One region of the Cellulosimicrobium sp. 22598 genome, then DNA from elsewhere that is predicted to be linked to it. Evidence: predicted binding sites of a transcription regulator. Region 1 holds the regulator's gene; the other holds the start of a gene.
The links. Region 1 encodes LexA, which represses DNA repair genes until DNA is damaged. Its sites were predicted from a motif close to TCGAACANNTGTTCGA; they were not measured.

Region 1 (6,550 bases):
ATGGCCCCGGGCCGCGAGACCAAGCGCGCGTCGCGCAAGCGGCACGCGATCCCGTCCGTCGCGATCGCGGGCTACACGAACGCGGGCAAGTCGAGCCTGCTCAACGCCATCACGGGTGCGGGCGTGCTCGTCGAGAACGCCCTGTTCGCGACGCTCGACCCCACGGTGCGCCGCACGCGCACCGAGGACGGTCGCGTGTACACGCTCGCCGACACCGTCGGGTTCGTGCGTGCCCTGCCGCACCAGCTCGTCGAGGCGTTCCGGTCGACGCTCGAGGAGGTCGGCGACGCCGACCTGCTGCTCCACGTCGTGGACGCCTCGCACCCCGACCCCGAGGGGCAGATCGCCGCGGTGCGCCACGTCCTGGCCGACATCCCGGGCGTGGAGGACGTGCCCGAGGTGATCGTGCTCAACAAGGCGGACGTCGCGGACCCCGAGACGATCGCGCGGATCCGGCTGCGCGAGCGGCGCACGGTGGTGGTCTCGGCGCACACGGGCGAGGGGATCGAGCACCTGCGCGAGCTCATCGCGCACGAGCTCCCGCGCCCGGACGTGGAGATCGACGTCGTCGTGCCCTACCACCGCGGCGACCTCGTGCACCGCGTGCACACCGAGGGCGAGATCGACCACGAGGAGCACACGCCCGAGGGCACGCTCCTGCGCGGACGCGTCGCCCAGGCGCTCGCGACCGAGCTCGTCGGAGCCTCGGCCCAGGGCTGAGCGGCCCGCGCCGGACCCCGGCTCGACGCTCTCCGCGACCCCGTGCGGCACCCGCCGCACGGGGTCGCGGCGTGTCCGCCACCGTCGTCCACAGGGCCGCCGCCCCGTGGGCGACCGACCGTAGACTCGGCAGGTGCCCCCCTCCACGCGACCCGCCCCCGACCGCGTCGACGCCGGAGGGCCGCGGACCCCGGCCGGCACCGCGGGAGGCGACGTGCCCGACGTCGACGCGCTGCTCGACGTCGCCGTCACGCGGCTGGGCGGCGCGCGGCGCGACGGCCAGCACGCGATGGCGCGCGCGGTCACCGACGCGATCGAGGGGTCGGAGCACCTCGTGGTGCAGGCGGGGACGGGCACGGGCAAGTCGCTCGGGTACCTCGTGCCGGCCGTGCGGCACGCGGTGGCGACCGACGAGCGGGTGATCGTCTCGACGGCGACCCTCGCGCTGCAGCGCCAGGTCATCACGCGCGACCTCCCGCTGGTGGCCGACGCCGTGGCGGACCGCCTCCCGCGCCCCGTCACCATCGCGCTCCTCAAGGGCTGGCACAACTACCTGTGCGTCCACAAGATCGCGGGCGGGTACCCGGCCGACGAACCGACGCTGTTCGACCTGCCGGGCGAGTCCGCGGGCGCCGCCGACCACCCCGCCGCGCGCGGCGGGACCAGCGCCGCGGCGCTCGGCGAGCAGGTCGTGCGCCTGCGCGAGTGGGCCGAGGAGACGTCGACCGGGGACCGGGACGACCTCGTGCCCGGCGTGAGCGACAAGGCGTGGCGGCAGGTCTCGGTCACCGCCCTCGAGTGCCTGGGCCAGCGGTGCCCTCTGCTCGCGGAGTGCTTCCCCGAGAAGGCGCGCGCGACGGCCCGCGAGGCCGACGTCGTCGTGACCAACCACGCGATGCTCGGCATCGCCGCGATGGGGTCGCCCGGGGTGCTGCCCGAGCACGACGTGCTCGTCGTCGACGAGGCGCACGAGCTCGCCGACCGCGTGACGGCGGCCGCGACGGTCGACCTGTCGGTACCGGCGATCGAGAGCGCGGCACGCCTCGCGCGGCGGCACGGCGGCGTGACCACGGACGCGCTCGACGCGGCGTCGGCGGCGTTCGGGACGGTCGTCGGGTCGCTGCCCGCCGAGCGGTTCCCCGACGGCCTGCCCGACGGCGCGCGCTCGGCGGTCGCCGCGGTGCGCGACGCCGCGCGGGAGGTCCTCTCGACGCTCAAGCCCGAGACCGGGGTGACCAAGCCGGCCCAGCCCGACTCCGGGCTGAAGATGGCGCAGTCGACGATGCTGCAGCTCTTCGAGGTCGCCGAGCGCATGGCCGCGGACCCGACCGGGCACGACGTGCTCTGGTGCTCGCGCCCCGGCGAGGGCGGCTGGTCGGCCGACCGGTTCGGGGAGGGCGCGAGCCGCCTGCACGCCGCCCCCCTGGGCGTCGCGGGCCTCATCCGTACGCACCTGCTCGCCGAGCGGACCGGGGTGTTCACGTCCGCGACGCTCGCGCTCGGCGGCAGCTTCGACGCCGTCGCGCGCACCTTCGGGCTCGGGGGCGGTGGCGAGGGCGGCGACGCCGACGGACCACGGTGGCGCGGCCTCGACGTCGGCAGCCCGTTCGACTACGCGCGGCAGGGCATCCTCTACGTCGCCAAGGCCCTCCCGACGCCGGGCCGTGAGGCCTCCACGGAGCACCAGCTCGACGAGATCGCGGCCCTCGTCGAGGCCGCGGGCGGGCGCACGCTCGGCCTGTTCTCGTCGCGCCGTGCGGCGGTCGCCGCGGCGGAGGCGATGCGCGAGCGGCTCGACGTGCCGATCCTGTGCCAGGGCGACGACCAGCTCCCGACGCTCGTGCGCGAGTTCGCCGACGACCCGGCCACCTGCCTGTTCGGCACGCTGTCGCTCTGGCAGGGCGTCGACGTGCCCGGGCCGTCGTGCCAGCTCGTGCTCATCGACCGGATCCCGTTCCCCCGTCCGGACGACCCGGTGAAGTCGGCCCGGGCGCGGGCGGTCGAGGCGGCGGGCGGCAACGGCTTCATGCAGGTCTCCGCGACGCACGCCGCCCTCCTGCTCGCGCAGGGCGCCGGCCGGCTCGTCCGGTCCACCACGGATCGAGGCGTGGTCGCGGTCCTCGACCCGCGTCTCGTGACCGCGCGCTACGGCACGTTCCTCACGCGGTCCATGCCGGGGTTCTGGCAGACGACCGACCGCGACGTCGCCACCGGTGCGCTCCGGCGCCTCGCCGCCCTAGGCTGAGTCCTTTCCGCGGTCTTCACGATTCCAGCGACTTCACGGAGGCGACATGACGACGAGCACGTCCCCGCAGGGCACGGGCGACGCGAGCACGGGTGGGCCCGGAGGGGGAGCGCGGACGACCAAGCTGGCGATCGTCGGCGCGGGTGCGGTCGGGTCGACCCTGGCGTACGCGGCCCTCATGCGCGGGGCCGCGCGCACCGTGGCGCTCCTGGACGTGAACCGGGCGAAGGTCGACGCGGAGGTGGCGGACCTCCAGCACGGCATCCAGTTCATGCCGATGGCCCGGGTCGAGGGGTCGGACGACGTCGCGGTGTGCGCGGGGGCCGACGTGGTCGTCGTGACGGCCGGGGCGAAGCAGAAGCCGGGCCAGACGCGGCTCGACCTCGCCGAGGGCACGATCGGCCTCATGCGGACGATCCTGCCGGGTCTCGTGGAGGTCGCCCCGGACGCGGTCTACGTCATGGTGACCAACCCCGTCGACATCGTCACCTACGCGGCGCTCAAGTTCTCCGGGCTGCCGCCGTCGCAGCTCTTCGGCAGCGGGACCGTCCTCGACTCCTCGCGGCTGCGCTTCCTCGTGGCCCAGCACTGCGGCGTCGCGGTGCAGAACGTCCACGCGTACATCGCCGGCGAGCACGGCGACAGCGAGATCCCGCTGTGGAGCTCGGCGACCATCGGCGGCGTCCCGCTCCTCGAGTGGCCGGGCCTGGGCGGTCGCGGTCCGCTCACGGCGGACGTGCGCGACGACATCGCGCGCGAGGTCGTGCAGTCGGCCTACCGGATCATCGAGGGCAAGGGGGCGACGAACTACGCCGTGGGGCTCGCGGGCACGCGCATCATCGAGGCCGTGCTCGACGACGAGCACCGCATCCTGCCCGTCTCGACGCTGCTCGACGGCGCGTACGGGCTCGACGACGTGTGCCTCTCGCTGCCGACGCTCGTCGACCGGCGCGGCGCCACCGAGCGGGTCGAGGTCCCGCTGTCCGACGCGGAGCTCGCCGGGCTGCGCTCGTCCGCCGAGTCGCTGCACGCCGTCGCCCGGCGCTTCGGTCTCTGACCGACCGGTTCGCCGGCGGGTCCGGAACGGCGTGAGAGCCGGGTGGTCGACGACCACCCGGCTCTCGGCGCTTCCGCCCTCGAGGTACCGGCGCCCGCCTCGTCCGCCCCGCGAGGGACCGCTCGGGAGGGTGCGGCGACGGACGGTCCGTGCGGCTCAGAGGCTGCGCAGCACGGAGACGACGCGGCCGAGGACCTGGGCGTCGTCGCCAGGGATCGGGTCGTACGCGGCGTTGTGCGGCATGAGCCAGACGCGACCGTCCGCGCGGCGCAGGGACTTCACCGTGGCCTCGCCGTCGATCATCGCCGCGACGATCTCGCCGTTCTCCGCGACGGGCTGGCGGCGGACGACGACCCAGTCGCCGTCGCAGATCGCGGCGTCGACCATCGAGTCGCCCTGCACCCGCAGGAGGAAGAGCTCGCCCTCGCCGACGAGCTGGCGAGGCAGCGGGAAGACGTCCTCGACGACCTGCTCCGCGAGGATCGGGCCGCCGGCGGCGATGCGGCCGACGACCGGGACGTAGGACGGAGCCGGGTGCGCCTCGTCGTACGCGGGCTCGGGCGCGGAGCCCGCTGCCGTGAGCGGGGTGGCGCGGCGCGCGTCGTCCGGCTGGACGACCTCGATCGCGCGGGGGCGGTTCGGGTCGCGACGCAGGAAGCCCTTGCGCTCGAGAGTCGTGAGCTGGTGCTTCACCGACGACGGGCTCGTCAGGCCCACGGCCTCGCCGATCTCTCGCATGCTCGGCGGGTAGCCGCGCTGCTCGACGCACGCGCGGATGGTCTCGAGCACGAGGCGCTGGCGCGGCGTGAGCCCGTCACCCCCCGCCGACCCGTCCGGGAGCTCCCGCACCTCGGCGAGCCCCCGTGCCCTGTCCGTGCCTCGTCCCGCCATGGTCGCTCCGCCTTCGTCCGTCGCGGCCGCCGACGCCTCCCGGGCGTGCGGCCTCCCCTCCCCGGGGCGTGCGCTCCGGGACCTCGGTCGCCCCTCCGGGTCCGAGCGGACATGTCCGGCGAACCGACCTGACCCCAGGCTAGGGGAGGTTGCGACACGAATCAAACACCTGTTCGAGCATGTCTCGACTCTGTCGGTCGTTCGTGATAGACCTTCGTACAGGTGTTCTACGTACACGTGTTCGACCGACCCGGTCGGCGCGGAGGCGAAGGGCTCGCGGCGTCCGATCGACCGGGGAAGGCGATCGGGCCCGCGGGCCGGGACGGAGCAGGCATGGATGCGATGGCGATCTCGACGGTCGGGCCCCTCGGCCCTGCGGGCGGGGCGACGGGGCGTGCGGAGGAGCGGCCGCTGCGGCTCACGCGCCGGGGCCGCGTGGTCCTCGTGCTCCTGGCCGCCGCGGTCCTGCTGCTGGCCGCGCGGGTGGGCGTCGCCGTCGCGAGCGGCCCGGGCGAGCCCGTGGAGGTCCGGGTGCACGTCGTGAGCTCGGGGGAGACGCTGTGGGAGCTCGCGCAGGGGGTGGCGGCGCCGGGAGAGGACCTGCGCGACGTCGTGAGCGGGCTCGCCGAGCTCAACGGGCTCTCGTCCTCGGGCCTCCAGGCCGGCCAGAAGATCCTCCTCCCGGCGTCCGCCTGAGGCCGGCTGGGCGCCCTCGGTGCGGACGCGAGAGCGCGCTGTGACGCAGGACACGGGCGAAACCGGTCCCCGTGCGGTGCGCAGGGGTTGCGGCATCATTTAGGTCGCCCTAAGTTAGTGTCACCTCACAACGCCGGCTGGGGGGCTGGGCGGACGAGGTGAGGAGCGCGCGGTCCACCGCGACTCCTGTGCACGTCGCCGCGCGTGAGGCGAGTCACGCGCGAGATGGGGACGGGGGCGTCCCGACGGGGGCGGTCGACCACGGCCGCCCCCGTTCTGCCGTCCACGAGCCCCGGTGCAGCCGTCTGCGCGCCGACGACGCGGCGGGCGCGAGCGGCCGGCGTCGGAGGCGTGTTGCACGGTCCCGCCGCGACGGCATACGTTCGTCGCGCCGACCTGTCGGCGCGAACCCCGCGGAGGAGCCCGCCATGCACTGCCCGTTCTGCCGCCACGCGGACTCCCGCGTCGTCGACTCGCGCACCTCGGACGACGGCGCGTCGATCCGTCGGCGCCGCCAGTGCCCCGAGTGCAACCGCCGCTTCACGACGATCGAGACCGCGAGCCTGTCCGTGGTCAAGCGCTCCGGCGTCACGGAGCCCTTCTCGCGCGAGAAGATCGTCAACGGCGTGCGCAAGGCCTGCCAGGGGCGACCCGTCAACGAGGACGACCTCGCGGTGCTCGCGCAGCGCGTCGAGGAGACCATCCGGGCGAGCGGCAGCGCCGAGCTCGACGCGTACGAGATCGGGCTCGCGATCCTCGGGCCGCTGCGCGAGCTCGACGAGGTCGCCTACCTGCGCTTCGCGAGCGTCTACCAGGCGTTCGACTCGCTCGAGGACTTCGAGAGCGCGATCACGTCGCTGCGCGTCGAGCGCGAGGAGCGCGAGACGGCCGCGGCCCGGGCCGAGGAGGGCTCGAGCGGCACCGCTCCGGGGGCGGACGTT
Region 2 (6,550 bases), on a different contig from region 1:
CGCGACGGCCTCGTCGCGGATGACGACCTGGGCGATGCCGGACGCGTCCCGCAGGTCGATGAAGGCCACGCCTCCGTGATCGCGCCGACGGTCGACCCAGCCCGTGAGGGTGACGGTCTGACCGGTGTGCTCGGCCCGCAGTGAGCCGGCCGTTCGGGTGCGCAGCACGGAGGGTTCCTTCCAGGTGGGCGGTGGGGGCGGCGCTCCCGGGGGCGGGCGCGCGTCCGCACGAGTCTAGTGCGGGCGGGCGCGCTGCTCGACCGGATACCGTGGCGGTGCCGCCGCTCCACCCGCGCTCCGACCGTGTCGTGCGTCCGGGCCGGCGGCACCGGCGCGCGCCGACCGGCCCGCCGCCCGCACAGAAGGGGTGATCGTGGCACGCACCATCGCGACGAACCGGCGCGTCGAGCGCGACGAGCTCGAGCAGTTCCTGCGGTCCCGGCACGACGGCGTCCTCGTCACGACGCGCGCCGACGGGCGGCCACAGCTCAGCCCCGTCACGTACGGGGTCGACGACGCGGGCCGGGTCGTCGTGTCGACATACCCGGAGCGCGCCAAGGCGGCCAACGTACGTCGCGACCCGCGCGCGTCGCTGCTCTCGCTGGGCGAGCGCTTCTCGGACCCGTGGGTGCAGGTCGACGGCGAGGCCGAGGTGATCGACCTGCCCGAGTCCGTCGAGCCGCTCGTCGACTACTACCGCTCCGTCAGCGGCGAGCACCCGGACTGGGACGAGTACCGCGAGGCCATGGTGACGCAGGGCAAGTCGCTCGTGCGCCTGACGATCACGCGCTGGGGCCCGGTCGCGACGGGCGGGTTCCCGGCGCGCCTCGCGGACGGCTGACGATCCCGCCGGCGCGGCGGCGTAGCGTGCCGACCATGCCGATCACCCTGTGCGTGATGCTGTGGCCCACCGAGGGCAGCGCCGACCTGCTGAGCGAGTACGAGGACGACGTCCTCGCGCTCGTACCCGCGCACGGCGGGCGCGTGCTGTCGCGCGTGCGCGCGCTGCCCGGTCAGGAGGCGTCGCTGCCGACCGAGGTGCAGGTCATCGAGCTGCCCGATGACGACGCGCTCGCCGCGTACCTGGCCGACCCCGCCCGGGTGGCGCTGGCCGACCTCAGGGACCGGGCTGTGGCACGGACGGACATCGTCCGTGTCGGTGCCGTCCCGCACCGCGACCAGCCCTCCTGACCCGGCCGCCGGACGCGCGCCGGCGTCGCGGTCGCGGTGTCGCCCGGACGGCGCCACCAGGTCAGAACAGGACCTGCTCCACTCCCCCGCCGACGACGTCCAGACCCCCGCCGTCCACCGGCATGCCCGCGAGCGCGCCGTCGTGGCCACGCCGGTCGGATTCCTGAGGCGACCCGGCGAGGCTCCCCCTCGGGTAGGCGCCGTCCGTCGGCGGCCCCGGGTCGCGGTGACCGTCCCCGAGACCGCCGAGCTCGCCCCGGCGGTACCGCCCCTCGACGCCCGCGGGACCGCGGTGGCCGGACACCGCGAAGCCGCGCGCCTCGAGCATCGGGCGCACGCGGTCCCACAGCCACGAGCGGTACGCCTTCGAGGCGTACGCGCCACGGGCGTAGACCCGCTCGTAGCCGGGGACGAGCTGCGGGTGCTCCCGCGCGAGCCAGCCCAGGTACCACTCGCGCGTCCCGGGCTTGAGGTGCAGCGGCAGCACGGTGACCCCCGTGGCCCCGGCGTCCTTCACGGCGTCGAGCAGGTCTGTCAGCGCGCGCGTGGAGTCGGTGAGCCACGGCAGCACGGGCGCGACCATGACGCCGCACGGCAGGCCCGCCTCGCGGACGGCGCGGATCAGGTCGAGGCGGGCGCGCGGTGAGGGCGTGCCCGGCTCGACGCTCGCCTGGAGCGTCGGGTCCAGCAGCGCGAGCGAGACGCCGATCCCGACCTCGACGCGCGAGGCGGCGTCGGCGAGGAGCGGCAGGTCGCGGCGCAGGAGCGTGCCCTTGGTGAGGACCGACAGGGGCGTGCCGGAGCCCGCGAGCGCGTCGATGATGCCCGGCATGAGGCGGTAGCGCCCCTCGGCCCGCTGGTAGGGGTCCGTGTTCGTGCCGAGCGCGACGGGCTCGCGGCCCCACGACGCGCGGGCGAGCTCGGCGCGCAGCACCTCGTCGACGTTCACCTTGACCACGACCTCGCGGTCGAAGTCGTCGCCCGCGTCGAGGTCGAGGTACTGGTGGGTGGGCCGGGCGAAGCAGTTGTGGCTCACGACCCCGGCGGCGACGAAGTCCCGCGTCCCGGTGGTGATGTCGACGAGCTCGGTCTCCTCCCCCGGCCCGTCGAGCGCCTCGAGCGAGTCGACGCGCAGCGCCTCGTCGCCCGTGACGTCCCGGCCCTCGAGCGCGACCCGGCCGCCCGCGAGCGCGGCCGACCCCGGGCCGACGAGGACGTCGCCCAGCGCCAGGTGGGCGCGGCGCCCGGACCCGCCGACGACATGGCGCCAGCCCCGTTCGGTGAGGAACCGGTGGTCACCGCTCGCGACGAGGCGCGTGCCGTCCGCGAGGGTCACGCGGTACGCGCGCTTGCGGGTGGTCCAGCGGTCGAGCACGCGCGTGCGCACGTAGCGCCGGTAGGCGCCGTGCGGTGCGGTCCCCACGATCTCGTCGCCGACGCGCAGCTCGCCGATCGGGCGCTGCGTGCCGTCGGCGAGCAGCACCGGGGTCGACGGCGCGAGGCAGTAGGAGCAGGCGTGGCTGCAGCCGCGGTACGGGTTGACCGTCCAGCGGAACGGCATGCGCGACATCGCCGGGACCTTCGACAGCGCGCTCTTGGCCGTCACCTCGTGGAACGTGATGCCCGCGAAGTCGGGCGTGCGCACGCTGCGCACGAGGCCCGCCCGCTCTAGCCCCGGGAGAGCGCCGTCGTCCGCGCCGAGCGCCTGTCCGTCCCACCTCATCCGCACATTCGAACAGGTGTTCGATCCTCAGGTCAAGCCCCGCGGTCCTCCCCGGGGGACGCCTGCTCCGCGTCAGCGGCGACCCGCACCCTGCGCAGGGCCGGTGCACGGGCGGCCCAGGGCCCGTCCCGCGGGCTGAGACGCCGGGATTGTCCGCGTGGCCCCGAGGGCCTAGGGTCGGGCCGAACGCCCCCGGGGAGCGCACGAGCGCTGAGAGTGCAGGCCGGACACCCGTCCCACCTGCAGACCCGTGGAACCTGATCTGGTTCGTACCAGCGAAGGGAGCAGGGCCGACGTCACCGTCCCCTGCGCGCTCGTGCCCGTGCACCCCGCACGCGGCCGGGCGCGCCGGGGCCCGGCGGTGGCGCGCCGTCGTGCACCCCTCGCCCCGGGGGCCCGACGGAGGGAACCCGCATGGCCGAGCCCCGCACCACCCCGCAGCAGGCGACCCCGACTGCCGCCGCACCCACCGACCAGCCGCCCACCGGATCGGCCGGCGTGCCGGCCGACCTGTCGGCCGGCGGGGTGCCCGATCTCGCGGTCCGCCCGACCGGGCGCCCCGCACGGCGCCGCGGGCTGACGCTCCACGAGACGGTGCTCGTCGCCGTCCTCGGCGTCGTCTTCGGGTTCGTGTACTGGGCGTTCGTCCAGCTCTGGGCCCCGCTCCAGCTCGCGATGGGCCCCCTCGCGGACCTCGCCGCGAACGTCCTCGCGGGCGCGTGGATCGTCGTCGGCCCGCTCGCCACGTACATCGTGCGCAAGCCGGGGGTCGGCATCCTTGCCGAGACCCTCGCCGCGCTCGTCGAGGTCGTCTTCCTCGCGTCCCCCGCGGGGCCGCTGCTGCTCGTCGTGGGCCTGGTCCAGGGCGTCGGCGCCGAGCTGCCGTTCGCGCTCACGCGCTACCGCCGGTTCGGATGGTGGGTCTTCGTCGCGTCGGGCGTGAGCGCGGCCCTGGTCACGTTCGCCTTCAACGCCGTGCGCTTCGGCTGGCTCGGTCAGGACTACGCGATGCTCCGGCTCGGGATCCAGGTCGTGTCGTGCGTCGTGCTGTGCGGCCTCGCGGCCCGCCTCCTCGGCGACGCGCTCGCCCGCACGGGCACCCTCGACGCGTTCGCGATCGGCACGGCCCGCCGTGGCTGAGGCGACCGCGCGCGTGCGCGACGCCGTCGCTCCGGACGCCGTCACGGTCGCCGACGTGACCGTGCACCTCGGGCACGACGGCACCCGGGTGCTCGACGGCGTCGACGTCACCGTCCCGGCCGGGACGAGCCTGCTGGTCCTCGGCCCGTCCGGGTGCGGGAAGTCGACCCTCCTGCGCGCGCTGGTCGGCGTCGTCCCGCACACCCTCCCGGGCGTCGTCCTGGGCGGCCTCCGCGTGACCGGCGCCGACCCGCGCGAGGTGCCGCCGCCCGTGCTCGCCGCCCGCGTGGGCCTCGTCCAGCAGCGGCCCGGCGACCAGCTCTGCCTGGCGCGCGTGGACGAGGAGCTGCGGTTCGCGCTCGAGAACCGTGGCGCCGACCCCGGCACCACGGACGCCCGCGCGACCGCGGCGCTCGCCGCCGTCGGCGCCGCGCACCTGCACGACCGCGCGACCCACGCGCTGTCGGGCGGCGAGGCGCAGCGCGTCGCGGTCGCCGCGGCGCTCGTCGCCGAGCCGGAGCTCCTCGTCCTCGACGAGCCCACCGCGCTGCTGGACCCCGCCGCCGCCCACGACGTCGGGGCCCTCGTCGCCCGCCTCGCGCGCCGCCCCGGACCCGACGGCCGTGACGACGCCGCGCCGCGGCACCGCTCGGTCGTGCTCGTCGAGCACCGCCTGGACGACCTGGGCGCGCTGCCGGACGCGACCCTGGTCCTCGGGCGCGACGGCAGGGTCGTCGCGCACGGCCCCACCGACCGCGTCCTGCGCGAGCACGCGCACGACCTCTCCGGGCTGGGGTGCTGGCTACCCCTCGCCGTCCGCCTCGAGCAGGCGGGCGCGCCCGGGGCGCTCGGCTCCCCCGAGACGGACGACTGGCTGGTCGACCTCGTGCGGTCCTCGCCGTCGCGCTCGACGACCACGGACCGGCCCCCGTCCGGCACGGCGCGACCGGTCGCGCTCCGGGCGCGCGGTCTCTCCGTCCGCCGCAGCGGACTCCGCGCCGGGCGGTCCCGGAGCGACGACCCGGCCGTCGTGCGCGGTGTGGACCTGGACGTCCGCGCGGGCGAGGTGCTCGCCGTCGTCGGTCCCAACGGGGGCGGCAAGTCGACGCTCCTGCGCGGCCTGGCCGGGCTCGAGCGCACCACGGGCGAGGTGGCGACCGCGACCGGCGAGCCCGTCGCGATGGTGTTCCAGGACCCCGAGCACCAGCTCGTCGCCCGCACGGTGCGCGAGGAGGTCGCCTGGTCGGCCCGGCTCGCCCGCGTCGACGACGTCGAGGAGTGCGTGGCCCGGACCCTCGCCGCGTTCGGGCTCGCGCACCTCGCCGACACGAACCCGTACCGGCTCTCGGGCGGCGGGCAGCGGCGCCTGTCCCTGGCGACCGCGACCGTCCTGGACCCGCCGGTCCTCCTCGCCGACGAGCCCACGTTCGGGCTGGACCGGGCCCAGGCCGCCGCGGTCGCCCACGTGCTGCGGGGGCGCGCCGACGCGGGCGGCGCCGTGGTCGTCGTCTCGCACGACCTCTCGCTCGTCGCGGCGGTCGCCGACCGGGTCGCCGTGGTCGTCGGCGGCACCCTCGCGACGGTCGCCGAGCCGTCGACGGTCCTCGCCGACGACGCGCTGTGCGCGCTCGCGGGCCTGCGCCGGCCCCCGCTGCTCGACTGGTGGGCACGCGCGGGCCGCGGTCGCGGCCTCGACCCGGGAGCGCTCGTCCGCGCGCTCGACGCCGCGTGCGACACCCGGCACGACGTCGTGCCGGGCGCCGATCCCGGGACCGCGAGACTCCCCGCGCCCACAGCCGCGGTCGCCGCGGAGGTCGCCCCGTGACCGGTCCCCGCCCGACGGCCCTCGAACGGTGGAACCCGACGGTCAAGCTCGCGACGGTGCTCGTCGTCTCGACGGCCGCGCTGCTCGTCACCGACCCGGTCACGCCCGCGACCGGCTGGGTGCTCACGGTCGCCGCGCTGCTGACGCTCGGACGCGTTCCCGTCCGGACCCTCGCGCTCGCCCACGTCCCGTTCGTGGTGTTCGCGACGAGCCTCCTGGTGGTCAACGTCGTCACCCGGCCCGGGGGCGCCGCGGTCCCGCTGGGTCCGTTCACCGTCGGTGCGGACGGCCTGACCATCGGCGCGGCGCTCGCGCTGCGCACGCTGCTCGTCGGCGCGTTGTCCCTCGCGCTCGTCCTGACGACCGACCCCGTGCGCCTCATGACGAGCCTGCACCAGCACGCCCGCCTGCCCGCGACCTGGACGTTCGCGGTGCTCGCCGCGCACCGCCTCCTCGTCGAGCTCCCCGACGCGTGGCAGACGATCCGCTGCGCCCAGGCGGTCCGCGACCCCCGGCGCCGGCCCGGCCGGCTCCCCCGGTCGCCGCGGTCGCTCGGCGCGGCCGCCTTCGCGCTGCTCGTCGGGGCGGTGCGCCGGTCCGAACGGCTGACGGTCGCGCTCGAGTCGCGCGGGCTGGGCTCCGGCCCCCGGACGTCCTCGCGGCCCGTCCCG

Region 2: a site for LexA is predicted at 2,923-2,938, ahead of ACTJIY_RS01765 (Rv2578c family radical SAM protein). Genes of this name have one in related genera too.

What each region holds. Positions count from the first base shown of each region.
Region 1 is NZ_JBQEMZ010000006.1:92,039-98,588, reverse strand. It holds gene hflX (GTPase HflX) at 1-720, shown strand, start outside; gene ACTJIY_RS08335 (ATP-dependent DNA helicase) at 854-2,965, shown strand; gene ACTJIY_RS08330 (L-lactate dehydrogenase) at 3,012-4,022, shown strand; gene lexA (transcriptional repressor LexA) at 4,179-4,913, opposite strand; gene ACTJIY_RS08320 (LysM peptidoglycan-binding domain-containing protein) at 5,247-5,609, shown strand; gene nrdR (transcriptional regulator NrdR) at 6,038-6,550, shown strand, end outside.
Region 2 is NZ_JBQEMZ010000001.1:385,415-391,964, forward strand. It holds gene aspS (aspartate--tRNA ligase) at 1-168, opposite strand, end outside; gene ACTJIY_RS01755 (PPOX class F420-dependent oxidoreductase) at 374-841, shown strand; gene ACTJIY_RS01760 (DUF1330 domain-containing protein) at 877-1,191, shown strand; gene ACTJIY_RS01765 (Rv2578c family radical SAM protein) at 1,253-2,914, opposite strand; TPP riboswitch at 3,098-3,217, shown strand; gene ACTJIY_RS01770 (ECF transporter S component) at 3,329-4,054, shown strand; gene ACTJIY_RS01775 (ABC transporter ATP-binding protein) at 4,047-5,879, shown strand; gene ACTJIY_RS01780 (energy-coupling factor transporter transmembrane component T family protein) at 5,876-6,550, shown strand, end outside.